2 regions of the Paenibacillus sp. FSL K6-3182 genome follow, and region 2 is predicted to be linked to the other one. Evidence: riboswitches for the same ligand, from Rfam matches in the RefSeq annotation. Region 2 holds a riboswitch; the other holds the start of a gene.
What was found. Region 2 has a riboswitch for cyclic di-AMP ahead of MHH56_RS00755 (C40 family peptidase). Riboswitches for the same ligand answer to the same signal wherever they lie in the genome.
Positions count from the first base shown of each region.

Region 1: linked by a shared signal. The riboswitch ahead of MHH56_RS08155 (hypothetical protein) and the one ahead of MHH56_RS00755 (C40 family peptidase) in region 2 are both predicted to bind cyclic di-AMP.

Region 1 is NZ_CP150265.1:1,873,146-1,876,839, reverse strand. It holds gene MHH56_RS08160 (hypothetical protein) at 367-795, shown strand; cyclic di-AMP (ydaO/yuaA leader) riboswitch at 842-1,003, shown strand; gene MHH56_RS08155 (hypothetical protein) at 1,007-1,432, shown strand; gene metE (5-methyltetrahydropteroyltriglutamate--homocysteine S-methyltransferase) at 1,506-3,694, opposite strand, start outside.
Region 2 is NZ_CP150265.1:141,294-170,083, forward strand. It holds gene MHH56_RS00695 (aspartyl-phosphate phosphatase Spo0E family protein) at 107-301, shown strand; gene tadA (tRNA adenosine(34) deaminase TadA) at 308-772, opposite strand; gene MHH56_RS00705 (ATP-binding protein) at 985-2,799, shown strand; gene MHH56_RS00710 (NAD(P)H-binding protein) at 2,845-3,621, shown strand; gene rluF (23S rRNA pseudouridine(2604) synthase RluF) at 3,629-4,330, shown strand; gene MHH56_RS00720 (flagellar motor protein MotB) at 4,407-5,240, opposite strand; gene motA (flagellar motor stator protein MotA) at 5,224-6,024, opposite strand; gene MHH56_RS00730 (hypothetical protein) at 6,206-6,499, shown strand; gene MHH56_RS00735 (EAL domain-containing protein) at 6,631-7,869, shown strand; gene MHH56_RS00740 (GNAT family protein) at 7,866-8,342, opposite strand; gene MHH56_RS00745 (MFS transporter) at 8,507-9,742, shown strand; gene MHH56_RS00750 (deoxyribodipyrimidine photo-lyase) at 9,839-11,182, opposite strand; gene MHH56_RS00755 (C40 family peptidase) at 11,341-11,817, opposite strand; cyclic di-AMP (ydaO/yuaA leader) riboswitch at 11,821-11,974, opposite strand; gene MHH56_RS00760 (hypothetical protein) at 12,392-12,976, opposite strand; gene MHH56_RS00765 (hypothetical protein) at 13,142-13,957, opposite strand; gene MHH56_RS00770 (M1 family metallopeptidase) at 13,985-16,000, opposite strand; gene MHH56_RS00775 (YwhD family protein) at 16,107-16,631, shown strand; gene MHH56_RS00780 (sigma-70 family RNA polymerase sigma factor) at 16,936-17,388, shown strand; gene MHH56_RS00785 (hypothetical protein) at 17,385-17,948, shown strand; gene MHH56_RS00790 (hypothetical protein) at 17,980-19,158, shown strand; gene MHH56_RS00795 (hypothetical protein) at 19,155-19,844, shown strand; gene MHH56_RS00800 (GNAT family N-acetyltransferase) at 19,930-20,949, opposite strand; gene cyoD (cytochrome o ubiquinol oxidase subunit IV) at 21,120-21,458, opposite strand; gene cyoC (cytochrome o ubiquinol oxidase subunit III) at 21,460-22,101, opposite strand; gene MHH56_RS00815 (cbb3-type cytochrome c oxidase subunit I) at 22,101-24,071, opposite strand; gene cyoA (ubiquinol oxidase subunit II) at 24,134-25,129, opposite strand; gene MHH56_RS00825 (hypothetical protein) at 25,420-25,704, opposite strand; gene MHH56_RS00830 (PBP1A family penicillin-binding protein) at 25,886-27,994, opposite strand; gene MHH56_RS00835 (carbohydrate-binding protein) at 28,505-28,790, shown strand, end outside.

The sequences.
Region 1 (3,694 bases), 1.7 Mb from region 2:
ATTTAGCCAGTTTCAGCCTTGCAGAGCGATTCGCAACGCTTACATTCATTTCGATCTCTCGATATCTCACTATTTCTCAATTTTACTCTTGTTTTCAAAAATAGTGTTCATTCCCTTTCTAACGATTTTATGCGTGAATAATCAGATTTCTCTATAATTGAGAATGGAAGAGAATAAACGAGTATTTCGAAGAATAAATATCTTTTTGCTGCCATAACGAATGGATTTCTTTTAATATGGCATATGGCTGCCTTTTCACGATATACCACAGTTTTACAATATTGCATTTCGGGTTTACCATAGACGGCAAGCCAATATGGCTGAGTATTATCGGTGAATTATTCAAATCGAGGAGAGATCTCATTGATGTCTACACCAGTTGAAGTACCCTTACCAAGCTTGGATAATCATCCTGCTGCCTTGTTTGAAATTAAACGAATTCAAATGTTTGTGCTGCCGGCTTCCATGCTTGAATCGAATGGTTACCGTGTTTGCCTAAGACTCTCCACTGCTGGTGGTCATGGCTGGAGTGAGCTGTTTATTAAAAAATCCGAGAAGCCTCGCGACTGGATCAGATGGAGCAGTATGCTGCTAAGGTTCATCGGCACACTTCCTCTTGCGTCACCTTTTGTTTTTCAAACAGATCCAATGATGAAGGACGAGCGTATATATCATTTGTTTGCAGCCGCTGCATTGCATATAGAATCCAATCATTACTCTTTTCCAAACTGTGAATATGACCGTGAAGAGCATACTTTATTTAAACAAGCTATCTCCTATGTATCGTTATTTTAAGCACTTCTGATTTACAGATGCGCTAATGAAGGGTATAATTAAGAGTAAACTATTTACGCTGAATTTTTCGAATGAAAAAGCGGGGGAACCATCGCGATCGACCGAAATCGATTCGCAAGGGGTGAATCCAGGGATTTGTAACCCTGGTAGGGCTTTCTCTCTAGCCCGAATCCGACAGCTAACCTCGTAAGCGAATAAAGGAGAGATGTATATGTTGACAAATTGTGCACGAAATCTGCATCTTTTTACGGAACAGACCCCTTATTTATCTGTCACACGAATCGAGCTATTCGTCATTCCTGCTCTTGCCGTCGATTCTGCAGGCCATCGCGTATGTCTTCGTTTAACAAGCAATCAAGGCTTCGGCTGGAGTGAACTATTTGCCAGCGACACAGAAGAGCCCCTTGACTTAGAACGATGGAGCGACCTGCTTCAGTCTTTTATCGGCAGCATTCCTCTACCACCTCTTAACCAGTATCATTATGACAAAACGGATCAGGATGGGCGCGTTCTCGACTTATTCGTCTCCGCCGTCAAGCATGTCCTAGCACAATCCGCCGATGCAGCCCCGTACAGCAACGACCATGAAGAGTCTGTTTTGCGTCAACGTTCCGTCTCCTACATCTCTTTGGATTAATTTCGTTCATAAGAAAAAAAAGACAGTCCAGAACAGATAACCTAGTTCTGGACTGTCTTATTGTATTTAGGATTTAAACCTTCGCTAATGCAGCACGCTGCTCTCTGACTTGGTAAGTAGCCAGCATCATGTTGCGCAGTGAAGCAACCGTTTCTTCCATTCCGCGTGTTTTCAAGCCGCAGTCCGGATTAATCCAGAAGAGCGTAGGATCGAGCACTTTAATGGCGCGCTCGATCATGCTGACCATTTCTTCCACGGACGGTACACGCGGGCTGTGAATATCGTAAACGCCTAAGCCGATGCCTTGGTCATAGGTGTTCTCCTCAAAGCTATGAATCAGCTCGCCATGGCTGCGCGAGGTTTCAATGGAGATGACATCCGCATCCAGCGCAAGAATGGAATCGATAATATCATGGAACTCACAATAACACATATGTGTATGAATTTGTGTTGTGTCACGCACAGCTGAAGTCGATAGACGGAAGGCATGCACGCCCCATTTTAAATAAGCATCCCAATCACTGCGTTTAAGCGGCAAGCCTTCTCGCAAAGCTGGCTCATCAACCTGAATCATTTCGATGCCTGCAGTCTCAAGCGCCTTTACTTCCTCTGAAAGTGCAAGCGCAATTTGGTATGCAACCTGCTCCCGTGTGATATCGTTGCGGACAAATGACCAGTTCAAAATCGTAATCGGACCCGTCAACATCCCTTTTACCGGACGACTTGTCAGCGACTGCGCATACACGCTTTCGGTTACTGTCATTGGCTCAGTAAATACAACATCGCCATAAATGACCGGCGGCTTTACGCAGCGGGAACCATACGATTGAACCCAGCCGCCTTTTGTAAATGCGAACCCATCCAGCTTTTCTCCGAAAAATTCGACCATGTCCGTACGCTCAAATTCACCGTGAACGAGGACGTCAATGTTAAGCTCTTCTTGGATTTCAATCCAGTTTTTAATTTTATCGTTGATAAATGAAGCGTAGTCCTGTGAGCTGAGCTCATTTTTTCTCCATTTTTGCCTTGCTTGACGTACATCCAGCGTTTGCGGGAAGCTGCCGATGGTCGTTGTTGGAAGGAAAGGCAAATTCCACTTTTTCTGCTGCAGCTTTTGTCTCTCCGCAAATGGCTTCTGCCTCGTTGAAGGATGCGCCGCAACCGCTGCTGCATCAGCAGCTTGACGATTGCGGGCAGGAGAAATGGATAAATGATGAATCCGCTCGCCGTTAAGCTTAAGCTCAAGCTTGCGCAGTTCTGAGATGTCCGCCTCATTTACTGTCGCTGTTTCACTTAGCCACACAATTTCATCCAGCTTTTCTTCCGCGAATGCAAGCGCCTCACGCAGCTCTACTGGCAGATTGGTTTCGTTTTTTGCCGTTACCGGCACATGCAGCAGGCTGCATGACGATTGAACGATCGTGCGCTCAGCTGGAATGTATGCCGAAATCCTTTGCAGCAATTCGAGCTTTTGCTTATAGTCTGAGCGCCAAATGTTGCGTCCGTCTACAAGTCCGATACCAGCGAGCTTATCCTTCGGATAACCAAATTGCTCAAGCGACTTCAAGTTTTGCTCCAAACCATGAACGAAATCCAAACCGATCGCTTGTACCGGGAGAGCAACTACAGCTTCATAATGCTCAACTGCCTCAAAATACGTTTGAAGCATTATGTTAAGCGCTGGCGCTGCTTGGTTCAGCCTTGCATAAATCGATTCAACCCATTGCATCTCTTCCTCAGAAATAGAGGTAACAAGGATGGGCTCATCGATTTGCACCCATTGTACGCCTTCTTGCTCAAGCTCCTTAAGCAGCTGAGCATAAAGCGGTATAAACTGCTCAATGAGCTGCGGAAGCTGCTTGGCATCGTAGCCCTTCGACAGCTTGAGGAAGGTGTATAGACCGATAATGACAGGTTTACCTTCAATACCAAGCTTTTCTTTGGCTTCGCGGTACGCAATCAGCGGACGGTTTTCCGTCAGTACCGGAGCTGCATCCGCAAGTTCTGGCACGATATAGTGATAGTTGGTATTAAACCATTTGGTCATCTCGCAGGCTTGTGCTTCCTGTGTCCCTCTCGCCATTGCGTAGTAGGTCTGTACGGGAACAGGACCTCCATCATAGGAAAAACGATCTGGCACAAGGCCAAACATCGCTGCAGTATCCAGCATTTGATCATATAACGTAAAATCATTAACAGGGATTAAAGAAATTCCTTTATCCTTTTGCAGCTTCAAGTTGTTAAGACGAATACTTTCAAGGG
Region 2 (28,790 bases):
TGTCTACGTTCGTCGACAAGTTTTTACAAACTCCTTATTGCTCTACGAGTATAATAGAAGCATTACCACACGAGTGCTAGATAAGGAGCGTGCCCCGAAGCGAGCTATGGACAAAAAACACTTGCTTAAACAATTGCAGTCGTTGCGGCTAAAGCTTCATGAAATAGCCGAAGCGCGCGGCAGTCTGACAGATCCGGATGTTCTAGCGATTAGCGAAGAGGCCGATCAACTAATTGTTGCGTTACAGCATATACAAAGAAACGAGCTAACACATATTACGATACGCCGCGACGATATGTAGAGAATATTATCTCTCTCGAAGCCGTCGGAAAAATTGAGTCAACAGGTTTGAGCATTCAGGCTGTAAAATACCACTAGTGAGCTCCGTTTCATGGTTGAAACGGGGCTCTTGCAGTAAATTCATGAGTGTCCCAGCACATCCAGCCTTCGGGTCGGTTGTTCCATAAACGACACGTTTAACCCGAGATTGAACAATGGCGCCGGCGCACATTGGACAAGGCTCCAACGTGACATACAATGTACAATCTAATAATCTCCATGCGCCGATGCGATCGCAGGCGTCACGAATAGCTACCATTTCGGCATGAGCGGTTGGATCAAACCTCGTCTCACGCAAATTGTAGCCTCTTCCGATGATTTCATTGTTTCTGACGATAACAGCCCCGATAGGAACCTCTCCAATTTGCTCGGCTTTTTTGGCTTCTTCAATAGCTTCCAGCATCCATTTCTGATCTTCTTGCTCTCTTGTCATATACAATAACTCCTTTACTATTTATTCATTATACAACGAACAAATATTCCGTTGTTAACATGTCGTGGATAACATTGTGGATAACTATCATGATATACACATAAATACTCACAATTTATTCAGAGCTGTGCACAGTAATTGTGGATATTGTGTATAAGTTGTTAATAAAAACGTTTTTGTGTAAAAGGATGTGTCATTCATTGTCAATAAAGATGAAATTTTCAGTCTTGATCACGCTTATCGTTTTGACGTTTTTTATATTCCAGCACATGCTTAGCGAGTATTCGATGATTCAAAGCATGCGTGAGCAAGCAAAACGAGCGATGCACGATACTTCCATGCATGTGGCGAACACATTTTCCTCTTACGAGAAGAAGTCAGGTTCAGGCTATATCTTTCCGGAGAAGGATCGCTCAGGCCCTGGGCATATCTTTGATATCGTAAAAACATTAAATCCAAATATAAATGAAATTACAGTATTTGAGCAAGATACGTTGGCTGTTCGTTACGGTACTTACACGTATTTGGATTCGAATAGCGATCAATCTATTATAACCGATGTGAAGAAAACAGGTTTTGAGCTTCGAAAGATGGAGATCAACGGAAAATGCTATTTTAGAAGTTATTATTATACGAAGCAGATGGGCAACTACATTATAAGTGTCGTTTATGACAGTAAGGGAATTAATGATCTTATCGCGCAGAAGCGAAATGATTCATTTATTTATACGGGCATATCGATGGTGCTCGTCCTCTTTATTAGCTATTGGCTGGTAGGAGTAATGATTAGACCTTTAAAAGATATATTATGGAAGGTTAACGAGGTTTCATCTGCAAGGTTTCAACAGCCGATTCGAATTAAACGCAAGGATGAATTCGGCTTGCTGGCTCTTAAGGTCAATGCGATGTCGCAAAATCTAAGTATATATATGAACAAGCTGCGCAGAGCGTTTGAGGAAAACCGCCGGATGAAGGAGCATTTGGAGTCATTTATTAACCACACGAGCGATGCGATTCATCTTATTGATTTGGATGGTAAGGTTATTCAAGTAAACCGTGCTTTCGAGCTGCTCTTTGGTTATGAGGAAGAAGAAGCAATTGGTCTCATTAATCCTATTCTTCCCGACTCTCATCATGCAGAGATGAGGGATATGTTAAACCAGATCTTGTCGGGCAAAGTACTGCCAGCTCAGGAAACGATACGAATGACGAAGCTTGGAGAGCTGATACCTGTAAGTGTAACCATATCGCCAATTCGTGATTCGGACGGAACGATTCGTGCCTTTGCCAGCATTTCAAGAGACATGAGGAGCCGTAACAAAATGGAAGAGCTGCTGCGAAGGTCGGAGAAGCTGACGACAGTAGGGCAGCTAGCAGCAGGCGTAGCCCATGAAATTCGCAACCCGCTGACGACGCTGCGCGGTTTCCTGCAGCTCCAGCAGGAGAGTAAGAAGCTGGCGCTTTCCCACGTAACGCTTATGTTATCGGAGCTTGACCGGATCAATCTCATTGTTGGCGAGTTTCTCATTCTAGCGAAGCCGCAAGCGACGAGGTTTGTTACCAAGGACATACGGGATGTACTGCAAGATGTTATTGCGTTAATGAACAGTGAGGCACTTCTTCATAATATCGAGTTTTGTGTTACTCTAACCGATGATTCTTGCTTAATTTCATGTGAAGAAAATCAATTGAAGCAAGTTTTTATTAATTTGCTGAAAAATGCGATTGAAGCGATGCCAAATGGTGGACGAATCCATATTCATATTAACCATAAACGGGAATACATTTCGATCACGATAACGGATGAAGGAATGGGCATCCCGGACGATATGATACCGAAAATTGGAGATCCCTTTTTTACAGCGAAGGAAACGGGCACAGGGCTCGGCATTATGGTTAGTCAGCGTATTATTAACAGCCACCGCGGAACGATGGATATTAAAAGCCAGGTTAATGTCGGAACAACGATACATTTGCTGCTGCCAGCTTTGAAAGAAACACGGGAGAGCGGTATACTGGAAGCATAAGCACAGATCGGGCTTCTAACGGAAATGTAAGAGGAGGGATTCTCGTTGAAGCAGGAATCTTCTGTAGATGGTTCATGGCAAAAAGAGAACGTGCTTCATGATGCTTCAGGCTACAGCGCCTTACTCGTAGGAGCCACTGGTTTGATCGGAGCAGCTTTGCTGCGTCAGCTGCTTCGTGATCCGCTGGTGACGATGGTAACCGTTATTGTAAGGCGGCCGCTAGAGACGAAAACTTTGGGCAGCGCAAATGAGCTCTCCAAACTGAATATGATCGTTATCTCCTTTGAGGATTTGGATCAAACGCTGGAGCAGGTACATGCAGACGTCGTATTTTGTACGCTTGGCACGACGATCAGGGTGGCGAAGACGCAAGAAGCCTTCCGCAAAGTAGATTACGAATATCCGCTCACGCTTGCCAGGTTTGCAGAACGAACGAATGCTTCTTTATTTTCTATCGTGACGGCTATGGGGGCTTCCTCCAGCTCGAAAATATTTTACAGCAGAGTGAAAGGGGAACTGCAGGATGCGATTGCTAAGCTGAGCATTCCGCTAGTTCAAGTGTTCCAACCTTCGCTTCTGCTAGGCGAAAGACCGCAGGCTCGACCTGGTGAAGCGTTTGGAGCTGTCGTTTCGAAAGGGCTGCAATTTGCGATGGTTGGTCCGCTGCGCAAGTATCGGCCGATTAAGGGCGAGGATGTAGCTTTGGCAATGAGAAGAGCGGCGGGACAAGCTGGACAAATGAAGGCAGCAAGCAAGTCATCGATGATTCAATATTATTCATCGGACAAAATTGCCGACTTGGCATTACATACAACGGGGTGAAGCAGCTTTGAGAATCAATAAGTTTATTAGTGAAACAGGTTATTGCTCCAGACGTGAGGCGGATAAGCTCGTAGACAGCGGACGTGTTACGATCAATGGAGAAAAGGCACAGCTCGGCAGCCAAGCTGAAATAGGTGACGATGTACGTGTTGATGGCCGCAAAATTGGCGAGCAAAAAAATCATGTTTATATTGCGCTTAATAAGCCGGTAGGCATTACCTGTACAACCGAGCTTCATATTAAAGGCAATATTGTTGATTTTGTTGGTCATGAGGAGCGTATCTTCCCGATCGGGAGGCTGGACAAGGATTCGGAGGGATTAATTCTTCTCACGAATGACGGTGATGTCGTCAATCCGATTCTACGCTCAGAAGGCAAGCATGAGAAAGAATATTTGGTCACAGTAGATAAACCGATGACAGAAGCGTTCTTAAAAGGAATGGCAAGCGGAGTTCATATTCTAGGCAGCATGACACTGCCATGTGTTGTAACAAGAGTGACGGACCGCGTATTCCGCATTATTTTAACGGAAGGCCGCAATCGTCAAATTCGTAGAATGTGCGAAGCATTCGGTTATCATGTTCGGAGACTGCAGCGGCAGCGTATTATGAACATCCAGCTCGGCGGTCTTCATGTTGGCAAATGGCGTGATTTGAGCGAAGCCGAGAAGGCGACTTTGTTCGAAACATTAAGCTATGAGCCGGTCTAAGCAGGAAACATTCATTCGTATAACGACAAAAAAACCTGAATCACACGCTTAGGGCGAGTTGATTCAGGTTTTTTTATTATGGTTTTTTCACATTTAATTGCTGGGCATTTGTGACATCGGCGTACGTATGAATGATCGAAACCTCTACACGACGGTTTTTGGATTTGCCTGCAACCGTCTCGTTGTCGGCAACAGGGCGATACTCTCCGTAACCGATAGCGCTAAAGCGCTCAGGTTTCAGTTGTTTATTTTCGAGCAAGACGTCCAAGAAACGAATCGCCCTCATAGAGCTCAAATCCCAGTTTGATTTAAATTGGTAAGTCGAGATCGGCGTTGTATCGGTATGACCGGAAACGATGACCTCGTAATCAGGATACTGCTGCAGCATTTTGCTGATCGCAACGGCAAGCTCCTTCGATTCAGGCTTAACGGTTGCTTGTGCCGGTGCAAATAATGCGTTGTCGCTAATCGTAATCATCAGCTGTGAGAGATTTAGCTTCGTCTCAAGATCAGATGTCAGGCCGTTCTTCTGAATATAGGCATCTACTTTTTTCTTTAGATCCTCGAGATCCTTCTGCTCCTGCTTAATAAGTTCCTCGCGAGCTTTCTCTTCAGCAGATTGATTTTTGTTGACATCCTTGTCGGGAAGCTTGCCGCCTTCTTCTTTTTGCTTCTTCCCGTCATCCTCGCCGCTTTTCACAGCGGACGTTTCGGTTAGAATACCGCTGCCAGTGCTGAGTGCTAAACTAAATGCTTTCGACATTTCTTCAAACTTCTTTACGTCGACGGAGTTCATGGAGTACAACACGATAAAGAGTGCTAGCAGCAGGGTGAGCAAATCGGCGTAAGGAATGAGCCATGATTCATCCACATGCTCCTCGTGTTCTTCATGTCTATGCTTTCTGCTCAACGGCGCCTTCCTCCTTTTCCCTCATCTTCAATCTTTCTGTAGGTGTAAGGAAAACAGATAGCTTCTGATTAATAGCGATCGTTGATACGCCGGATTGAATAGAAAGAAGGCCTTCCACCATCATAAGACGGATTTGAATTTCTTTCTTAGACATGCGCTTCAGTTTATTAGCAATAGGATGCCATAATACATAACCTGTAAAGATACCAAGAAGTGTTGCGATAAAAGCTCCTGCGATGGCATGTGCTAGTTTTCCCATATCGCTCATATCAGCAAGTGCGGCAACGAGGCCGACAACTGCTCCGAGTACCCCAAGTGTAGGGGCATATGTACCTGCTTGCGTAAAAATAAGTGCCCCCGCTTTGTGGCGGTCTTCTGTTGCGGCAATATCCTCAAGTAAAACATCGCGTACAAAATCTTGGTCATTTCCGTCAATAATCATACGCATGCCGTTACGAAGAAATGTATCTTCAATCTCGTCAACTTTTGCTTCAAGAGCGAGCAAACCCTCGCGACGTGTAATGGAAGCCCATTCCATGAAGCGCTGAATCAGCTCATCACGCATAGGCAGCTTTTGCTCAGTGAACACCATTTTGAATAGTTTACCGACTTTGGATAGCTCGGACATCGGGAAGGCGATCATGACGGAGGCTATAGTTCCCAAAATAATAATCATAAAAGCAGCTGGATTTGCAAGAGAGGACAGGTGTGCTCCCTTTAAAACCATGCCTCCAAGTACAGCGACTAATCCTAGCACCAAACCAATAATTGTTGAATTTTTCATCATACACCCCGTCCAATACATTTTCGACATTTCTCTACTTCTTATATTATCGACAAATGGGTATTCTGAAGTTAGAGTATATGGAATGATTTAAGGCGAATGCGTTAAAAAATGATAAAATGCGGTAGAATAGTAGAGAGATATGTACAAAAAATGACGATAGCAAAGGTGGTATACGCAAATGGGCGTAAGACATGCAAGAGAATATTCAGATATATTGAAGGATTTTACAGCAGCTGTGGCTGAAATTGAGAATAGCTATACTTTTTTTGAAATGGAGCCTGATGAATGGGCTCAGCTGCCTGTAAGCGATCGGCATGAAGTGATGGAGGCTTTGGCGGATGATGTTTTCTTTGGGCTAGGAGAGAATCCGGTCATTGAGGTAGGCAGCGGTGTCATTACGTATAATAGCAAACATCACATCATAGAGGTTTCACAAGACGATAAGGTGACCCAAATCATTAGATTGATATAAGCATTCGACATAAAACTTCATATAAGTAGTGCTCCTGTCGGATCTTTACATTTTATGTCGACTCTATTACAATGTTATTCAATACAACATGACATATAATTTGACATTGATCTAACATAGAGGAGAACGACATGAATGAGTGCTCATCATCGTTGCTGTTGCCGAAAGCGCTTGAATTGGATGGTGAAACATTAGCTGCATTTTATCAGCCCATTATAGCGATGGATACAAGACGCATTATGGGTTACGAGGTGCTTGCTCGAGCTGTAAAGGGTGATTCCGTGAGGAGTCTTGGACCTTTCTTCTGCAATGAGCAAATTCCAGAAGAGGACCACATTATTGTGGACCGGGTACTGCGGGAGCAAGCATTCTCGAAGCTGGCTTCAATGGAAGAACAGCAGCCGATGTTATTCATTAATTTGAAGCCGTCTTGGATTTATCGGTATGAGGAGATTGGCGAGCTCTACACGTTGTCGCTGCTTGATAAGTACGGAATAGACCCGAAACGAATTGTCATCGAGATAACGGAGGAAAGCTTCCAAGGTTCCATGGATAGGCTTCGTTCTGTTGTCGACATATACCGGGCAAGGGGTTGTTTCATTGCAATCGATGATGTAGGCAGTGGTTTTAGCAATACGGATCGGATTGCTCACATTCAGCCTAACCTGCTCAAAATCGATATTCATATGATTAAGAAAAGCGCGACTCATGACGGTTATTTCGGCGTGCTGCGATCCTTCTCTGATTTAGCAGAGCAAATTGGAGCTTCGCTCCTCGTCGAGGGAGTGGAGACAAGGGAGGACTTAGCTCGCGCAATTCAGGCAGGCGCCCGTTACGTCCAAGGCTATATGTTTGCAAGGGCAGAGCCGGAGTTTCGTGAGCCTGCTTGTTTTGCATCTCTAATTGAAGCGGAGCTTGATCAGCATCTGCTGCATTTCGTTGGAACTGAACGCTATTGGCAGCGGCAATCGGAGAAGCTGGCAGAGCAGTGGGTTGCGCTTGTTCAGGAGACGCGTTACCTGGATCATGAGGATGATTGGATAGAGGGGCTGCTTCCCGAGCTTTACGACCATTGCATTCGGGTTTATTTGTGCAATGAGAGCGGTATTCAGCTCTCATCCAACTATTATCGCGATGCGGACAAGGCTTGGAGGCGAGAGGAGCAATACCGCGGTGCCAACTGGTGTTGGCGTCCCTATTTTGTTCCTAATCTCGTCCAGCTCAATGAGCATCGACGTGCAATCGTTTCGCGCGCCTATACTGATCTCGATTCTCACGCATGGATTAGAACCGTATCTGTTCTAGCAGCGCCTGGTCTTATTTTACTTATGGATTTGAGGGATTCTGAGCGCGGAGCCCAGCGTCGTTAACGTGCGGCTGCTGGCTCATAAACCATACAATGGCATTCGGCAAAGCCAGTGGGAGTAGACCGTGCATAGGTGTCTGTTATATGGAAACCGGCTTGTTCATAAACGCGCATCGCACGAATATTCCAAGTAAGCACCTCCAAATCAATTTCGTTTTGAGGGGTGCGCCTTATTGCCTCTGCGACAATGAGACGTGTGAAGGCAAGGCCGAGGCCTTTACCGCAAAGATCAGGCCGCAATCCGAGACCGAGCCGCGTTACGCCTGTTAAAGGAAAAAACTGCGCGAACCCAATGAGCGCAGACTGAGCGTCTAGGACAGCCATATATTGGGCAGCACGAAGGACGGAATCGCCAAATTCGATTTCGTCTTTTTTCATTTGCTCCCAATCCGGCCAGTTATAAACATCAAATGGAGCCTCGTAGCGCCAGCCGCATAGTTGCTGTGCATGGACGGTTTCGAGCGGGCATATGGTCATATCGCCTTCATCTCGATTATAATGAATAGAGCTTTGATGGCTTGTCATTTTTTTTTACCTCCGCTTGAAAAAAAGTAGCTGAATAGAGCGAATGTCGAATGAAATAGGTTTATTATAACAGATAGGCGTGCGTTGATCGCGCGTAAATAAGGAGAAGCATCAAAATGAAGAAGTTGATCTGGCTAGGCTGCTTGTCATATTTAGTCATCGGCGTTGCCCATGTTGTGGGCGGATCTATCTTGGAACAGCTCATTGCTCATTATGGTTTAACCTATAAAGATGGCGGGCAATGGATTATGAATCAATTCCTCGGGTTCCTGGTGGGTGTTCTGTTAGCGCCATCTATTACTTCGAGAGTTGGAAAAAGAGGCGCAGTACTGATTGCGATGGGCGTACTGACGCTCAGTGAGGCGGCATACAGTTTGCTGCTGCCATGGGGCTGGATGCTCGCGATTGCTCCGCTTGCGGGTCTTGGCTTTGGGATGACGGAAGCGGTCGTCGGCGCAATGATTATTGATATGGCAAAAAACGGCAAGGCATCGGCAATGAGCCGATTGGAAACCTTTTTTGGCGTTGGCGCATTGTTGATTCCAATTGCAGCGGCTTATCTGATTCAGCATAGCATATGGCAGGTTTCCTTTCCGATTCTGGCAGCGATGTCAGGCATCACCTTTGTTCTCTGGCTGACGATGTCCTTTGGAGAGCTGGATGATGAGCTTGGTATAGTTGCTCGAACACCGGAAGTGAAGGAAGGCCTTTCGAATGAGTTGGAAGGATTGCAATCCACTCGCGGATCTGTCTTTTTTGGCTATCCGCGCAAAGCACTTCCATTTCTCTTGTTATCGGCTTTATTTTTTATGCTTTATGTAGGAATGGAAATGAGCTTCTCCAACTATCTGCCTTCTATTCTCATCGTTCGTTCAGGCGTAGGAGAATCCAGTGCGGCAGCGGTGCTCAGCTTGTTCTGGGGAACAATGGTGCTTGGGCGTCTATTTGCGGGGCTGCTGGCTGATCGAATGGGTTATTCGCGTTATTTGCTTATTGCTACAGCAGGCGCCTCGGTCGTTTTTGTTTTAATGGCTGTTATGGGTCAGCTTAGCTGGATGCTTGCCTTTGTCGCACTTAGCGGATTGTTCTTCTCGGGTATATTCGGTATCGCTCTTGTTTATGCCAATGAGCTCATTCCAGGTATGACGGAGAGGACAACGAGTTTGCTTGTAGCATTCGGCGGGCTTGGAGGAGCGATTTTTCCGCGTTTGACTGGCTGGATAATGGATCAGTACAACGTGCAATCTACGTTATGGTATATAAGCAGCTTAGTTATACTGATGCTGCTTCTGCTAGCGGCGATGCTCCTGCTCGGAAGAAAACAAGTTCACAGCGTACGATCCAAGGCTTAAATGAACTACAAATTATAAAAAACCTCCACATTCGCTGTTTCAAAGCGGGTGTGGAGGTTTATTTATTATTAAACGTGTTATTCTAAATGTTTTCAGCTATTTAAGAATGGTTTTGTATACCTCTATGGCGCGCGCGCGTGATGCTTTCAAGTCGACGATGGCACCGCTTTGCGGCTGATGAATCTCTTTGTCTGTCAAATGATTCAAATGAGGCAGCCAGCGCCTAATATAGCTGCCGCTAGGATCATGCGTCTGTGACTGAGTTGCGGGATTCATGATGCGGAAGTAAGGCGCTGCGTCATACCCGAGTGAAGAGCACCACAGCCAACCGCCGCGATTAAGCGTGTTGTCATAATCGCTTAAGTGAAGGCGGAAATATTGTTCGCCAAGCGTGAAGGGACATAGCAGATTTTTAGTTAAAAACATAGCTGTTACCATTCGCAAGCGGTTGGGCAGCTCACCTGTACGATTGAGCTGCGTCATGGCCGCATCAATGATTGGAATGCCGGTGGCAGCTGCAGCCCATGCTTCTAGATGAGCATCTGAGAGCTTGGACATATCAGCGAGCTGCTCGTAACGAAAAAAATCATCATGATACATCGCTTGATATAAATAAAAATCACGCCATGCCAGCTGCCTTACCCATGATTCAGACCCCGGAAGCCCTTGGGTCATTTCGTAGGCTTGGCGGGCGGAGATGGCGCCCGTATTAAGGAAACGTGCAAGCTGGCTTGTATGATCGTCGGCATAAGCGTCCCTGCTCTCCGAATAAGAGGCAAGGCGTTCTCGTACGAACCGTTCCAGCTTGGATAATCCTTTGGACGATCCTTGCACGTTTGTGCCGCCTAGGGCGCATGAAACGGATTCGGGCAAAGCGAAGGACAACGCAACCTTGGCATTAATTTCGCTTAAGGTAGCAAGCTCATGAATCGTCGTTTCACTCATTGGGCTATAGCACTCCAGCATAAAGCTGCTCCACTTGCGATAAAAGGGTGTGAAAACCTTGTATGGCTCCATTTTTCGAGCAAATGCCGGGAAAGCATCTAGATCAGCAAGAGGTGAATCGGCAATAGACATCCAGCGGCGGCCAAGGCTGCGTGTGATTAGCCCAAGCTGCTCATCTCGCTGCCGTGAGTAAGGCGTATAGTCTGTATGAACAATAACCTCATCAATAGGATGCTCATGCAGCAGTGCTTCGGTGATCGCAGCAGGATTACCATAAAGCACATGCAGTTCCTTTCCTGCATTAGAATAGCTGTGCAGAAGCGAGGCGGCTTGCGCCATGAAATTTCGACCGCTATGACTAGTTAAACGGCCATCTCCTGTAATAACGGGATCTATGATTAGCAAATGAATGCCTTGTTTCTCTTTTTTCTTCAAATAATCAAAAGCGCGCAAATCTGCAATACGCAAATCCTTGCGGTGAATAAACAAATACATCAGTGATAGCTCCTTCCATAAGCGCAACAGTGAACGGCCGCATTCCAGCTGGAATGAAACAGCAAAGCCGCAAGTCATTTGTCGTCAGAGGACAAAAAACTGCGGCTTTGCTAGATGAGTCTACCCGTTCAATCCTCAAGAAGAGGGATTAGGTTGCTCTATTTTACGTCAACGTTGGCTTGGTATGAATCAGCATCCATGATACGACGAGCAGTTACATATCGTCCCTCATAGTACTCGGAGTTAAGTTTGTCAGTTACAACGCCTCTGCTCGAGGATGAATGTACAAACTTTCCATCTCCAATGTAAATGCCAACATGGGATACGGCGCTATTATTGCCGCCAACTGTGTCGAAGAACACAAGATCTCCCGCAATGAGGTCAGCCTTAGCGACCTTTGTACCTTCTTTTGCTTGCGAACCAGAAGTACGTGAAAGCTCAATGCCCATTTTCTCGAACACATAGCTCGTGAAGCCGGAGCAATCAAAACCTTTCGACGACGTTCCGCCGCTTTTGTACGGAGTGCCAATAAGATCATTAACAATTCCGTTCAATTTTGAGTCAGCGAAAGCGCTTCCCGCTTGAAAAGCGAGCACGAGAACGAGACCCAGGATTAATGCGGTAATCTTCTTCAATTGTGAAACTCCTTCCAATGCCGACGAGGTTAGCTGTGGGGTTCGGTTGAAGGCTCCCTATGATTCCTCGGGCGTTTGAAAAAAACTCAAACGTCGGAATCAATTCACCCAAAGTGGTTCCCCCGTATCCCAATAGGGAATTAGGCAGTTTTTTTATTGCTTTGAGAAATATTCGATTATTTTCAATGATCTCCTGCCTTTAGTGGCAATTTCTAATAATTCTCATGTAACCTTTTGACAATTTTCTTCGTTAAACCGTTCTTTCTGTAATATAAACACGCCATAGTAGTGCTTTCTAACTAAATACATGGAGTCAATTTCATTAATTATGTGGATGTTGTGTAAAATATACCGATTTGTCCTTTAGGCGCTATATCGCAAGGACTAGCTTAAAGTGCCGTAAACGGCGGTATTTCACTATTTTGCTCCTAATAAATTAGAAAAATCTCATCTATATCACTCGTGAATAAGCGTAGATTCAGACAGCCTAGCTGCTGCTCCAGATAGAGCGGCAGAAATAGACAAAGGAGGCTGTTCATGAGAACAGCCCCCTTTGGGCAATCGAAAAAAAGTTTTATTTTGCAGTAACGATTTTTTCAGAAATGAGCTGTGGATCGTTGTTTTTTTGCTGCATCCAAAACTGTACCTTGTATTTTCCAGCATTTTTAAAATCGTAGGAAACGAGCTTGGAGCTGAACCAAAAGGTGTCTTTTTCGACGAACTCTTTAAAATCATCATCATCCTGGCTGCGGCTGTCGATTGTCGTTTCCTTATCATTAGGATCAACGATGGTCACTTTGAACTCTGAAATCGCCATATTCAAATTATCGATTTGCGCTTGCACTAAAAATTTCTGAACACTGCCTTTATCAACCTGTCCGAACATAGCTCGCTTCTCGTTCATTAGAAACATATGCACATTGGGCTTTTGAATAATGAGCTTCTTATCACTGCTCTTCCATTGGACGAAGGCTTGGAGGCTGTCGCTTAAAGAACGAATACTAATATAAACCTTATCATCCACAACGACAGCATCGTCAGTGGATTGCTTATTATTATAAAGGAGCGTTACCTTCTGAAATAGTTTGTCTGCTGCAACCAATGAACCGCCCGATAAGAGCAATACCATGGATATAATAACTAGTTTTTTACGCATCATTTGTGAATATCCCCCATTTTTGATTTTCTTTCAGTTATTTATACAGAACTGCCATCATTTAGTTGCGGTTAGTTGTAAAAAAAACCTCCACACCACAGCAAAGCGTGGAATGAAGGTTTATTTTTGCTTCAGCATCTAGAGGACGCTGAAGGCTTTTTTGGTTTGCTACATTCTTTTCGTTTCCAAAAAGTCATATTGCGCGGCAATCGTCCAAACCTTCATCAGTGTTTGAATGAGATAATAGCCTTGATGCAGGATAAGTGCAATTAGCCCGGCCCAAAGCATGGAGAGACTTGTCACCACAAGCCCAGCAGCCGCTCCAATCCCCCACATGATGAGCGACACAGCTGCATAGGTGAGGAAATTTTGGAGAGCGTGCCATAAGGAACGGAATATGCTTCCTCCTGATGCAGCGCTGAATTGCATGGCTAGAAACAGTAGATGCAGTACTGTGCCCCATAGGAGCCATAGAAGGGCTCCAGGGAGCACCGTTTGCAGTAGCTCTGGAATAGAGCCGCTCTCTAGCAGAGCATCCAGTGAGCGCGGCAGCACATACCAAGCAGGAGCCACAGATAAAATAACCTCGATCCAGTAAAGCAGAACTACAGGCTTCCAAGCTTTGCGAATGCCTTCTAGAAATCGTGTCCCTCCATTCGATCTGGACTGATTTAACGAATAGAATAGACCGGCATTGAATAAGGGAGTGATCAGCATTCGGGCAACAAGGAGACCGCCCAGCGTCCAGACGTAAGGATTAATGAGATCGGTCTTGAACAGCTGGAATTGTGCTTCGGTCATGAATAGCTGAACGGCTGCTTCTGAAGGAGCGGAGCTTGGATATCGCCGCAGCAGCGGAGCTACGACCGAATCAATGAAGCGGTAAAGGAAGAACCCCCAGATCAGCTGATAAAGAAATAATAAAACAACAATGTAAAAATGTTTTACCGCTAACCGCCAGCCTTGCTTCAAATGTATTTTCATCGTTTATCGCTCCTTGAACGCAATTACTTACCAGCTCAGCGACCCGAGCAGTCCTTCAATTAGTTGGACAACGCCGAGGCTCCATCTCGTGCGTTTATCCTCTGGCAGCTGAGCCTGCATGTAGTTGTTAATGAGCTTATTATCAAGCACATTGCTGTTGTTTGGGTCAACGACTGCCCATTCAAGCGGAGCGGAATGCAGCTGTTTATATTGCATATGGGATTCCTGAGTATCCCAAAGCTTTGTTATTTTGGTGCCGTCAGTAAACTTCATCAACACTTTTATCTCGCCATTGCTGCCGCCGTTTTTCTTAATGAGTACAACAGATTCATACATCTCAGCACCATCTTGGGTGACTGGGCGTACATGAATCGATTCGATCGAAAAGTCGGCCATTTTGTTGCCGTAGACATATTGGCTGAAATAATCATTCCATTTCGTTTTTGTTACCTGTTCGACAACACGCTGGAAGTCTGCTGTCGATGGATGCTTGAACTTATACTTTTGGAAATAGGTTCGCAATATTTTTTGCATCGTTCTGGAGCCGACCTGATTCTCGATACCAATGAGCACCAGCTTTGCCCTCAGATATACATTCTCGGCATATTGCGAGTGGCTGGCGTATGACCAAGATTGCTGCTTGAGCGGAGCAGGGTTGGTCATATAGCTCGCTTCCATGCGCAAATTCGGCTCCAAGCCGTATGCCGTCTCCATTACTTTATCCTCGGCATAGGACGTAAACCCCTCGTCCAGCCATGCCTCCTCGAATTCATTAGAGGCGACCATTCCGTACCAATATTGATGGCCAATCTCATGAACGACCGTACGTTCAAGATCGTAGCCTGGGTTATCATTTTCTGCAGCGAAAGCGGTTATGAGTGTTGGATACTCCATGCCGCCAGCTCCGTTCGCTCCTTTGGGCGGAACGACGATCGACAGCGTACTGTAAGGATATTCACCATACCACTTGGCGTAGCTTGAGAGTGCGGACTTGGCTGCATGCATGTAGCGATCCTTAAGGTCAGCATGCGCAGGATCAAGATACAGCTTAATGCGCACACCGGGAATGCCGGTATCTGAATAAGCAGTCTCTTCATAAACGAAGTCTGGTGAGGCCGACCAAGCAAAATCATGAATATCATCAGCATAAAACTGGTAAATCTTTGTTGCTTCCTTGATCTCGATAGGCTTTGTTTGGAAGCCCGTTGCAGCGACGGTGTAGTTCTCAGGCACATTAATCCGAACGCTGTATATGCCGAAGTCGCTGTAGAACTCAGAATTGCCATGATACTGATGGACATTCCAGCCCTCAGCTGTACGTCCGCGCATGCCGGCTGTCTCATATACAGCGAGCTTTGGAAACCACTGCCCAGCCATCACGAAGTTGCCGGAATAGCCCATTCTTGCGAATACCTCTGGGAGCTTCACCTCGTAGCTCATTCGCAGCGTTACGGAGGTGCCGGGAGCGATAGGCTCCGGCAAGCGGATTTTGGCCAAAGTAAAATCATTGGCATTGCCATCGTCAGGTTGTACATATTGAAGACGTGGCAGAAGGCTCTCACCGTTCAGCGTTTCTAACGTAAGCAGGTTCATATAGCCTTGGCTATTGGTTGTTGCTTTGTCCTGGCGCAGCTTGCCGCCGGATTCTTTCATAAACGTGGTTTTGCCCGATTGAAACGCGTTCGGGTACAGATGGAAATAGAGCTCGGACACTGTTTTTTTGCCAGGGTTAGTCCAAGTTACGGTTTGCTCACCGTTCAGCTGCTTTGCATCATTCGTTAAATGCACGTTGATATGGTACTCAACGACACGTTTGCTCAGCTCTTGCGGTTTAGGTGTGATGACCGTATTCGGCTCCTGCACGGCAGGCGGCTTGACCGACTTTTGGGCAGGCGCTAGTGCTTGCTTGGCGTTAGCGGCGGGGGCGAAAGCATAAGTATATTGGGATTGCCAAGCAGTCCCGAAGTCATGCTGCATCGATATACCGAGCAGCGCGACTGCGAGTATTACGAGTAAAATTCGTTTGAAATAGCGTGGAGTCATTGAACGTTTCCCTCCCGTTGACAAGCATCTACAGCATGTATATGTTTGCTTTTCGATGATTATTAGCTAAAATGGAATTATTGTATCGGGGAAGGTGTGAATACGCATGACGGAAGAACAAGGGCAGTCGGCTGAGCCGGTAAAGAAAGAAAAGAAATCACTGTCGCTCAACGTAGTGAGCAGCAAACAACATAAAGGTTTTGGAGCAGGAACGATCGATTTGAGCGCGGTATCCTGTGTTATTATTGATGATGGCGTTGCTTATATTGATGTTGGCGCTATGCATGCAAAGAGTAAAGTAGAGCGTGGCATTAAGTTTACGCCTAACAAAGAGGATACTCCGAACGGTCGTCAATGCTGGATCGTATGGGTAGCGGTTGACCGCAATGAAGAAGGTTCCTATTACGCGGGCGCTACGGCATGCGAGATGCTGATTGATTCCGAGGCGCGTCGCGGGTGGAAGCTTCTCCCGGATCACGTGAACAAGCTGGATCAATCACTCAAACGCCGCTATAACTTGTCCGAGCTTGGCGATGTCGATAAATCGGCGCTTCGCAAGCTGCTTGTGGAGCATAATCTTGAGTGGTGGGATCGCTCCCCAGATGAGCTTAAGCAAGCTTTGAACGTATAACAGCTGGCGTTATTAGCAGCAGATTGAGTTTATTGTGAATTTTGGATGAGAACCTCATCGTTCGTAGGCTAGTCCTATCGAATGATGAGGTTTTCCGCGTTGATAGAGGCTGATAAAGCATTAGAAAAATTTTTTGGCAGCAAGTGCAGGGTATGCGGGACAAGCTGGCGTCTATTAGATTGGGAAGGAGGGGAGCGACATTCAAGACGAGGATTGGATCAGAGAGGTACAGAAGGGCGGGCCCGAGCATTTTGGTCCTTTTGTACAGGCATATGGTCCTTATATATATAGAACAGTCTTCGCAGTGCTTCGTTCACCGCATGATGCGGAGGATATTACACAGGAAGTGCTGCTGCAAATTTATCGCTCCCTTCCGGATTGTCGATTGGATGGGCTCAAAACATGGATTACCCGTATTGCCGTCAATCGAGCGATCGATTTCAAACGCAGCCGTGCACGAAAGCCAGAGGAGCTAATGGATAGCGAAGCGATGTCTGAAAAAGTACATGAAGAACTTGTGTCTGCTCCTGCTGCAGAAACATTAGCCATCGAACAGGCGGATAGGCAGCAGATACGAGAGCGAGTTGATGAAATGCCGGAAAACTATCGTGAAGTCATAACCGCTTATTATATGGAAGACAAGTCATATGAACAAATCGCAGCCGAAACTGGACTAGAACGCAAAAGCGTAGAGTCCAGGCTGTACCGTGCAAGAGGCTGGATGAAGCGCCATTTTCGGAAGGAGGACTTCGAATGATGATTGAGCATATCTCTTCTGATCAAATGTCCCGTTACGTAAACGACAGACTGGTTGATTCTGAGCGTATACCGGTTGAGCAGCATTTGGCTGCTTGCGACTTCTGTTTGCAGCTGTTCGTCATTGCGATTGAAACAGCTGAGGGCGAGATGCAGCGGGCAGATTCTCATTTAACGACCCCGCTGCCTAACATGGAGCAAATAGAGAAGCGTGTCGTGGAGCAATTGATGATGGAGCAGGAACATGATCATAGAGAAGTCGGGCCACATGTTGTGACGAGTACTATACAAGAGAAGCCTCGCCGCCTGCGGACATGGCTTCAGCATCCGGTAACACACTACACCATTGCAGCTTCGATTACGCTGCTGCTGCTTGCCAGCGGGACTTTTGCCTCCTTCTCACAGAAGCTGGCTCAGCTTGATATGAATGAGAATAAACAGCAGGATATAAGGCCGAATCCGCCAGCGGCGACAGGTGGACATTCCGAATCTTGGTCAGACAGAATGGTTGATCAAACGGGGTCGTGGCTCGATGGCTTAAAAGCATCTCGATTTAGATAAATGAAAAACGATGATAGAAGGGAATGAATCAATGATGAATAAAAGCCCGTTAGCGGCGTTCTTTCTTTCTTTTTTACCTGGCGTAGGACATGCCTATGCAGGTCGCCCAGTACGTGCGGTTTTGTACGGGGGAGCTTTCTTTGGTTCGATAGGATTGTGTATTCTATTTGGATTAATGGGCGGGTATATGGAGGATACAGTTTATATCTTTTTGTTTTTTATAGCGGCGATGGCGGGAATCATTAATATGATTGATATGGTCATCTTCCTGTTGCTAGGCAAGGGATTGCCGTCAGGCGCTGCTAACCAGCATCCATTCGCGCATCCTGCTGATCATTTCTCGCCAGGCTTTGTTCCTTTGGAGCAGGAGCGCCAGCGCGAGAAATCGCGTACCATCATGTTCTCTCTGATTCCGGGTCTAGGGCATATGAATATGGGGCTTATGCAGCGGGGCATTACCTTTCTCATTTCCTTCATTGGCTGGTTTGCGATTATCGTCTTCTTAGGCACGATAACGCACAGGGCAGAGCTGCTCGTGTTTCTTTTGGCGCTTCCCGTTATTTGGATATACAGCATGTTTGACGCAATCAGCCAGCTGCATGCCAAGCAGCGCGGGGAGCATGTGGCGGACCGTGCAATATTTGAGGATATGGAATCGTACATCGCCTCTGGGCGTAAAAGCAAAGTGCTGGCTATCGCGTTAGCTATTTTTCCAGGTGCAGGACATCTGTATCTAGGTTTGCAAAAACGCGGACTGCAGCTAATGGGCGGTTTTCTTCTCGCCGTCTATATTATGGACAATTTGCGCTTGTCGCTGTTTTTTTTCCTGCTTCCGCTGTTCTGGTGCTTTGCTTTCTTCGATGCGCTGCAGCAGACGTCTCGTTATGAGCGTCAGGAGCTTACCGATGAACCGGTATTGACGCAGCTTGTCCCTTATCAGCGCTGGTTTGGTTTTGGGCTGCTGGGATTCGGCGTTTATTACTTGCTCGATCGTGTAGCTGTAGAGGTTACTTCTCATTTCTCAAGGGAGCTTTATTCCCAATACATGCAAATTAAATATATGATACCAACGGCTGTTGTCGCATTTATTATGATTATTGTAGGCATGCGTCTAGCTTTCGGAAGCAAGGCATCTCCGGTAATGAGCAAAGGTAAACCGCCAGAGCTTCATAAGCCGGTGCCAAGAAAGTACGAGGAGGATTCGCATTGAACACCAACACGGTAAATATGGCTGAACCGTCTGTCAATCAACCATCAGGCGTTCGCACTTGGCGCGTCGGCTCATTATCCATGGGCGTGACACTGATTCTCGTGGGGACAGCATTAGCTGTCTCTCTATGGCAGGACATGGAGGCTTACGAGGTGCTCGTGTGGGTCGCACCCGTCGTTTTCATTATGCTTGGAGCGGAGCTGCTGCTTTACTTGAAGTTTTCTAGCAGTGCGCGTACTATCGTTCGTTATGACTGGATGAGTGTCTTTTTTGTAGGAATGGTTGGAACAGCCAGTCTCGGGCTTGCACTGCTCATGTCAACGGGCTTGTTCGATGAGCTGCAGCGAGGGCTGCAAATGTCGCAGCGTTCAGCATTCGTGGAAACGAAGAAAATAGGGGTGCCTGCTGATATTAAGAAGATTGTTGTGCACACCTTGGATGGCGTGACGCTTGAGCATACGGAAACACGTGAGCTTAAGCTGTTTGGCCAAATTCGTTATTGGTCATCCGAGAAGTATGAGCGATTGGACAATAAAATGCTGAAAACCGATGTTGTTGGCTCAACGATGTATGTCATGATTGGTTCCGTCGATCACCGGGACGGCGGCCTCATCTCAGACACGGTCAGCCAGGAGCTGACATTAATTGTACCGAAGGATGTAGAGGTTGTGGAACAGGGGCGTTAGTAGCGGAATTGGAAAAGCAGCTTGAAGCGGGATGTTCTCGCTTTAAGCTGCTTTTTTTAAGAGAGGGGATATGAGGAGATGTCGTTCATTGCTGTACTTCAATGGGCAACTTACTCAATACCTCTTGAAGAGGAGCTAGGACACGATAAGAGCCGCGAAGAGGTATATAACCTAACTTGCGATTAATGCTGAGAATAGGTGCATTTGTTGAGTCATTATCTGTACGGATATATGCGGCTTGATGCTGCTGAGCAAGCTCAATCGCTTTGAGCTTTAAAGCAAAAGCAATCTTTCTGCCGCGATAAGCTCTGCTTACGCCGGTATATTCATGATACATCCCGTTTGTTTGTGGATTAAGCAGGACATTAGTAACCCCTACGAAGCGGTCGCCGTCAGCCGCGATAATCACTTGCTCAGGCGCATAGCCGTCTACTTTCAAATACCATTTGCGCCATTCGACGAAATCAGGGACTTCACCAAGATAACCGGGAATGTCCACCAGCGTTTCTTTATAGATCTCATACAGCTTCTGTTCGCTTTCTTCACCGGGTTCATCGGCAAGCGTTAGGAAGCGCAGCGCCCCAAGGTCTGGCATGCTTGGAAATTGTGGTTGTTGCGCTCCATCATGTTCGCCAAGTGTAAGGACGGACTGGAAGGCATGGCGTTCAATTACAAAAGCATGTCGCTTTGCAAACTGAATCGCATCCTCATTATCGTCCCATACTTCAGTAATGAGCGTAGAAGCGCCGATTTTCAAAGCCCATTTTCCAATGTGAGCTAAAAGCAATTGGCCGATTCCCTGCTTGCGATAAGGCTCTGATACGACAAGCGTATTGCATAAGTAGCCAGGCTCTGTCCAAGGCGCCCGCCAGGTCCAGGCGTAGCCAACAATATCGCCTTGCTCGTTTACTGCAACCTGCCGCTCACGATCGTATCCGGCAAGCAGTCCGTTCTCATCCATCCATGTATGTCCAATCTCATAAAGCTTCTTATCTGCATCATGCAGGTTCTCAGCAGTCGTCGGTTCTGACCACACTTGATTAAGCAATTGTGCAAGCTGCTCGTAGTCCTCTGGCAGCTGCAAGGGGCGTAGTGTAATGGACATGGCGTCCCACCTCATCTTTCGTTTCGGTATTCATATAAGATGATTATGGCACGGATGAAGCAGCCCTAGATAGGGAGAGTTTGACTATAAGCATTAAATAACAAACGAAAAAAAGCTGTGCCAAAGTCAGAGAGACTTTGGCACAGCTTTATATTTATTCATATTGCCGATTATGAAGCGACGGCAACGGCATTGTAAGTCATAATCCATACAGAACCTGCGACGATCGTCAGCAAAATAACGAGGCCGAATATAAGCGCCATCAGGTTGAATCGAGGTTTCTCCTCATCCCTTATGTGCATAAAGAAGATAAGCTGAACAGCAAATTGCAGAACTGCCGTCACAAGGATGAGCAGGGTTGCAGCTTTTTTGCTGAGCAGGTCATTCATTACTACGACAAGCGGAATGATTGTCAGAATGATGGAGAATAGGAAGCCGATCACATAAGACTTCATCGATCCGCCGTGGGACCCGTGTGCGTCCTGCGAATGTGTGTTATGGTTTTCCATCCTACATCACCCCCATCAAATAAACGATTGAGAATACGAAAATCCATACGACGTCCAGAAAATGCCAGTACAAGCTGATGATGCCTATTTTGCGCTTCGTAACGGGTGTAATGCCGCGGCGTCTAATCTGAAGAATCAGTGCAATCATCCAGACTAAGCCGAGCGATACGTGAAGTCCGTGTGTGCCGACGAGAACGAAGAAGGCTGACCAGTAGGCACTCGTTCCGATATTAGCGCCTTCGTGCACCAAATGCATGAACTCATTTACTTCAAGATAGATAAATGAAGCGCCGAGCACTGCTGTAATGGCGAGCCAAAGTATAAGGCCGCGCTTGTTGCCTTTGTTCATTTCAAGAACGGCTATACCGCTTGTAAAGCTGCTTGTCAGTAGAATGAAGGTAGAAATGATAATACCGTTCATCTCAAGCAATTCGGCACCTGTCGGTCCGCCGTCAGTGTTGAGACGGAGGACGACATAGGTTGCAAATAACGTACCGAACAAAATAACGTCGGTTATAAGAAACAGCCAGAAGCCGAACATTTTCATCGATTCTTGATCGTGATGATCGTCATGGTGACCGCCGCCGTGTCCAGCGCCGTGTCCGCCATGCGCTCCTGCTGGAGTGGAAACTGCATGTGCCATTATTTTGTCCCCCTTAACGCTGCTTCCGTACGTTCAATCTCATCCACCGGAATGTAATAATCGGTATCGTAAGAGAACGAACGAACAAGCATACATACGGCTACGCCGACTAGACCTGGTATGGCCATCCATAGCCAATCCCATACGAAGCCGAAGCCTGCAATAAACCAGCAGATCGACATAATGAATGGAATACCTGAATTTTTCGGCATATGAATCGGTTCAAGCGGCGCAAGTGGTTTAGCAGGCTGACCATTCGCAATGCGCTGCTTTTCTTCCCACCACTCGTCTTGGCTAGTAACCTGTGGCAAGCGAGCAAAGTTATAGAGCGGCGCAGGTGATGGAATCGACCATTCTAGCGTACGGCCATCCCATGCATCGCCATCCTTTTCTTTCTTGAAAAACTTGATGCTGTGAGCGATTTGCCATACTTGGAAAATAAACGCGATACCCATCAAGAATGCTCCAACAGTAGAGACGACGTTCAAAGGCTGCCAGCCCATATCGAAGTCATATTCGTTGAAACGACGCGTCATACCCATTAAGCCAAGTGCGTATTGCGGCATGAAACAAACATAGAAGCCGATGTTCCAGAACCAGAATGCCCATTTGCCAAGACCTTCATGCAAACGGAAGCCGAACATTTTTGGCCACCAGTAGTAAAGGCCTGCGAAGTAACCGAACACAACGCCGCCAATAAGCACCTGATGGAAATGCGCGATCAGGAAGTAACTGTTGTGGAACTGGAAGTCAGCAGGTGCGACAGACAAGAGCACCCCGGTCATCCCACCGACAACGAAGCAGGGAATAAATGCTACCGTCCACATCATTGGAGTCGTAAACCTAATTCGGCCTCGATACATCGTAAACAGCCAGTTGAATATTTTAACCCCGGTCGGTATTGCGATAATCATCGTAGTCAAAGCGAAGAAAGCATTGACGTTGGCGCCTGAGCCCATTGTGAAGAAGTGATGCGCCCATGTAAAGAAGGAGAAGAAGCTGATCGACATAAGCGCGAATACCATTGACTTATAACCGAACAATTTTTTCTTCGAGAAAGCCGAAACAATTTCAGAGAAAATACCAAAAGCCGGCAAGATAACAATATATACTTCAGGATGTCCCCACATCCAGATGAGGTTGATATACATCATCGGGTTGCCCCCGCCGTCGAGCGTAAAGAAGTGAGCACCCAGATAACGGTCGATGAACAATAGGAACAAGGTAACAGTCAAAATTGGGAATGCGAAGATAATAGTTACACATGACGACAAAACAGACCATACGAACATCGGCATTTGCATGAGCTTCATGCCTGGTGCACGCATTTTTAGAATCGTAACGATAAAGTTAATACCTGTAGCCAATGAACCGATACCTGAGATTTGAATACCCCATATATAGAAGTCCTGTCCGAGTCCCGGACTTCCTGACAGCTCAGAGAGCGGCGGATAAGCGAGCCATCCAGCATCAGGTGAACCGCCGATAATGAAGGAAACGTTAAACAGCATGGCACCGAAGAAGAACATCCAGAAGCTAAGGGAGTTCAAGAACGGGAATGCAACGTCGCGGGCACCAATTTGCAGTGGAACGACGATATTGAATAAACCGAACATAAGCGGCATCGCCATAAACAAAATCATGATTACGCCGTGCGTCGTAAAGATTTGGTTATAGTGATCCGGCTGCAAAAACTCCACTTCAGGAGCTGCGAGCTGAACACGCATGAGCAGCGCATCAACGCCGCCGCGGAATAGCATAAGAATAGATGCGATGATATACATAATACCGATCTTCTTATGATCGACGCTGGTCAGCCATTCCGTCCAAAGCCAGCGCCATTTTTTGAAAAAGGTAAGCGTGAATATAATCGCCACAACCGACAGGCCGATGGATACTTGAGCCCCTAAAATAAGCGGATCGCCTGTGACGAAAAATTCGGACGCGAAATCTTTAATTTTGTCTAACATGAGGGGTCCTCCTAAAAGTTTGTGGCACAAACTCGCCTCTTAAGCATTTGCTTGAAAGCGGGTTAATGACCCGCATGAATATGAGCATTTAAATCTGGTTTGCTTTTCGTTTCTTTTTGCGTCTCAGACGTATCCGCTGTAATGGATTCTTTATCCGTTCCTGCGGCGGGCTCTGTTGCGGCTCCACCATGATGCTGGTGAGCGCTGCCGTCGCCTTTTACATATTGCGTTACAATTTTATTGAACAATCCTTCAGGGAAGCTGGAGAACAACTGCACATTAGAAGGACCTGGTTCAGTAAGCTTCTCGAACCCTTCCATTGTCAGTTCAGGCGACGATGCTTTAACCTCGCTTACCCAAGCTTTATAGTCCTCTTCAGACGTAGCATCCACCTTGAATGTCATTTTGGCAAAATCTTTTCCTGTGAAGTTAGCACCGGAGCCATAATAGCTGCCTTGCTCATCAGCCTGTAGGAATAAGGTCATTGCCATCCCTGACATGGAATAAATTTGTCCGCCGAGTTGTGGAACCCAGAAGGAGTTCATCGCCGTATCCGATGTTAACTGGAATCTAATCGGCGTATCTTCAGGAATCTTCAAATAGTTGACGGTCGCAATATCCTCTTCTGGATATTTAAACAACCATTTCCAATCAAGTGAAGTAACCTGAATCGTAATTGGCGCCTTAGCCGACTCAATCGGTTTGGAAGGCTCGAGCGCATACGTGTATTTGACGGTGACTATAGCAAGAACAAGGATCGCTACAATCGGAATACTCCACCAGGTAATCTCTAGCTTCGTGCTGTGCTCCCAGTTAGGCTTATAGGAAGCTTTACTGCCGGGCTTATCACGGTACCGCCAGACGATAACAGCTGTCAGGATAAGTACGGGCACGATAATAACCGCACACAGAATGGTTGAAAAATAAATCAAATCTTTCTGAGACTCGCCGATTGGCCCTTTCGGATCGAGCACGATGAATTGCTCGCCGCAGCCGGAAAGCATAACGGCCATTAGCATAATCAGTGCGGGTGTCAGCATACGAAGAAACGGTCTCATCATCAGTTCAACTCCTCAAAATTACTGCTTACGACTACAATAGCAGATCCACAAGGTAATAACTGCGGGGTTAACAATTACGTCAATAATTCGTCTTTATTCTGTAATAGAAAGTTCACGGCTTAGACAACTGTTAGATTTAGGAGCGTTCAGACAGTGAATTGTTCTTACATATAGTAACTTTACCCAAATAAAATTGTTTTGTCCCAGTAAAAGCAAATAGACAGTCGCATCTGGTCATTGACCGAATGTGACTGTCTATTGGTTAAGAGTGATGAAGTTAATTTTAATTATTGAGGCTCGTTAAAATCCTTTGACGACTGGTCTTGGTTAAGGCGTGCATGAACAAGTCCGATTGCTGTGCCAATAACGTAAATATGAACGCTGCCGATTAGGAATCCGATGCCGACCATAAGTCCAACATTTTTATCGCTGAAATGGCTTAAGTTAATGAGGCTGAGTAGAACGCCAATAGATAAAACGATCCAAGAGATGGCAGTCATTGCCTTTACGAGGCGCTTGACATCTGATTTAGAAGGCTGAATGTTGCTGATTGTTGCGGTTTTTGTTGTCATATTTAACACTCCCGATCAATTGTAAGTGTTTTCTTATCCTTACTATACCACAACATCGAGGTTTTGTTCAAAGAAAATTCACTTTTTGATCATAAGTTGGACAAAAATGCGCAAAGATCACGGTTGGTTCATTATTGGAAGGAACAGCAGCCCTCCTCATTAAAGGAAGGCTGCTGTTTGTTTAGTCTGTCCACCAGCGTTTCAAGTCATTCCACCAAGAGCGTCGTCCTGCTGTACCAGATCCATTTTGAGTGGCGTCACTGTCGTTATTTCCTGCACCCGCAGGCTCGCCGCATACATCAGTCGGCTCCGTTCCGCTGATGAAGGTTTCTAATCGTCTGTGCGGACAGCTGCTTTCTGCAAGCTTGCCGCTTGTCGGATCGATATACACGTTCACGATGCCTTCCGGAATCGGGAAAATCTTCGGCGGTATGGCAGTCAGCGCTTGCTCCGTAAATTTTGCGAAAATGGGAGCAGCGCGGTAAGCCTCGGCAACGGTTAATTTGCGATCCTTATCGTAACCTACCCACACTGCTGTCGCTAGTTCAGGCGTATACCCAACGAGCCATGCATCTGTTGGGGTCGTACCCGTCTTGCCTGCTATCGGCCGCTTAATAATAGAAGATACGCGGAAACCTGTTCCGCCTTCTTCAAATACACTCTCCATTAAACTGGTCATAACATAGGCTTCGGCTGGGGTGATGGCTTGCACTGATTTTTGTTTCGCTTCATATAATACCTGTCCCTTGCGATCCTCAATGCGGAGAATCGCAACCGGCTCCATGTGGATGCCGCCGTTTGCGAAAGTGCCAAATGCAGAAGCCATTTCGAATGGGCTGACTGGAAAGGTGCCAAGCGCAAGTGAAGGGACCGGCTTCATCGGACTTTCAATTCCCAGCTTCTTTGCCGTTTCAATAACTTTATCAGCTCCGACGGTCATGATGGTGTTAACCGCATAAATATTGTCCGAGCTGGCCAGCGCCTGTCTCATATCAATCAGCTCATTCAAATACTTGTCACCGTAGTTGCGCGGTTCATACGTCTTCCGTCCCTCATCATAAGTGAATACAGTTGGTTCACTTTTATAACGGGTAACAGGTGACATAAAACCACTTTGCAAGGCGGTTAAATATAAGAAAGGCTTAAAGGAGGAGCCGGGTTGGCGCGTCTTTGCAAACACTCGATTATATTGGTTGTTCTTATAATTTCTTCCGCCAACCATCGCTTTGATATATCCGGTGCGCGGGTCTATAGCAATGAGCGCCGCCTGCTGCTCAGAGTTTTCGGGAAAGCCCTTTGCAATGACCTCTTCAGCCGTTGCTTGCGCGGACGGATCAAGCGTTGTATAGATGGTAATTCCGCCCTCATTCAGCAAATGTTCATTAATACCTAGCTTGTCGACAGCAATATACCTGATATAATCGCGAAAATAAGGCGCAAACCCTTCCTGGTCGCCAGAGCCAAGTGTCTGGAAGCTCAGCATTTCCTTATAAGCGGCATCGGCCTGCTCGGATGTAATTGAGCCGCCTTCAAGCATCGCCTGTAAAATAGTAAGCTGGCGGTCCTTTGCATTCTTCATGTTAAGGTACGGCGAATAATACTTAGGGCCCTTCGGAATGCCGGCAAGCATCGCGCTTTCTGCAAGCGTGAGCTCGGAAGCGTGTTTATTGAAGTACATCATCGCCGCTGCTTCAATACCATAGGAGCCGTGGCCATAATAAATTTGATTCAAATACATGCCCAGAATTTCGTCCTTGGAGTAATTCATTTCAAGCTGAACCGTGTACATCGCTTCCTTCAGCTTGCGCTGCCAGGTTCGCTCATGCGTCAAATATAGATTACGTGCGAGCTGCTGAGTAAGCGTGCTTGCGCCTTGGCGTGCCGAGAAGCTTTGGACGTTAACCATAACGGCTCGCGCCATTCCCTTCATATCGAAGCCGCGATGATCATAGAAGCGGCGATCCTCAATAGCTAAGGTTGCTTCAATTACATAATGCGAAATGTCGGATAGCTGTACAGAACGGCGGTTCTCTCCAGCATGAAACGTATCGATGACATTGCCATGCAAATCAAGCATTTGAGATGTTTGGCTAATCGCAGTGACTGGCAGCGATTGCGTACGTAAGAAGATAAGTGTACCGGCCAAGATGAGTATGAAAAGGGTGAATGCGGCAGCTGCCCATCTCAACCATTTCTTCATTTTCAGAAATTGGGGAAGGAACCTCTCGGTTATAAATGGAAAAGCAGGCCTGCGGCGCAGCTTACCCTGCTGGTTGGAATTTTTTTTCATGGAGCAGGCTCCCTTCAATGCAAAACTTCGCTTTTCCTTAGTATGGAAAAACGAAGAACACCCTATTCACGAAGAGGAGCGTAATCGTAAATATTTGTAGAAGGGGATTAGATAGTTTTCATTATATAGATTGATATTCGGACTTTATTCAGTAGCGTGGCAAAAGAATGAGCAGCCTGCAGTACAAAAATAATAGGCTTGAAATTAGGATGTTGACGATAAGGAAAACGCATGATAATCTCTGATTAAAGGTTTAACCACGAATGACGAGCGTTATTTGGTTAAACGTTTAATTGGTTATCATAATCGTAAAATAAGGCATGGTACTATGCAAAGATCCATGAACCTTCCTTATTATGCTGCCAAGGGTTCAAAAATTGTTCTATTGAAAGGTGGTGTTGCCTGACATAGTGGATGACGATTTATGAATGCGTTTACATTATAATCGCACTTATTCAAATCAACGCAGGTAAATGAGCTTCTATTATATGAAAAGGATCGTGATGATTAATGACGAATAGCCTTAAGAAACGTCTATCCGTACTCATTATTATGAGTATGGTGCTCACATTCTTCGCGCAGGCACAGACTAGCTATGCAGCTTCTTACGAAGCGGAGTCGGCTTTACTCTTAGGGGGAGCTGTATACGCGAATGATCATACGGGTTATTCCGGTTCTGGCTTCGTTGGCGGTTTTATAGATGGCAATAAGGGAAATGCAGCTGCTCAGTTTACAGTAAGCGCGGCAGCAGCTGGGGTTCATAACGTAACCGTGCGGTATGCGAATGGAAATGGCA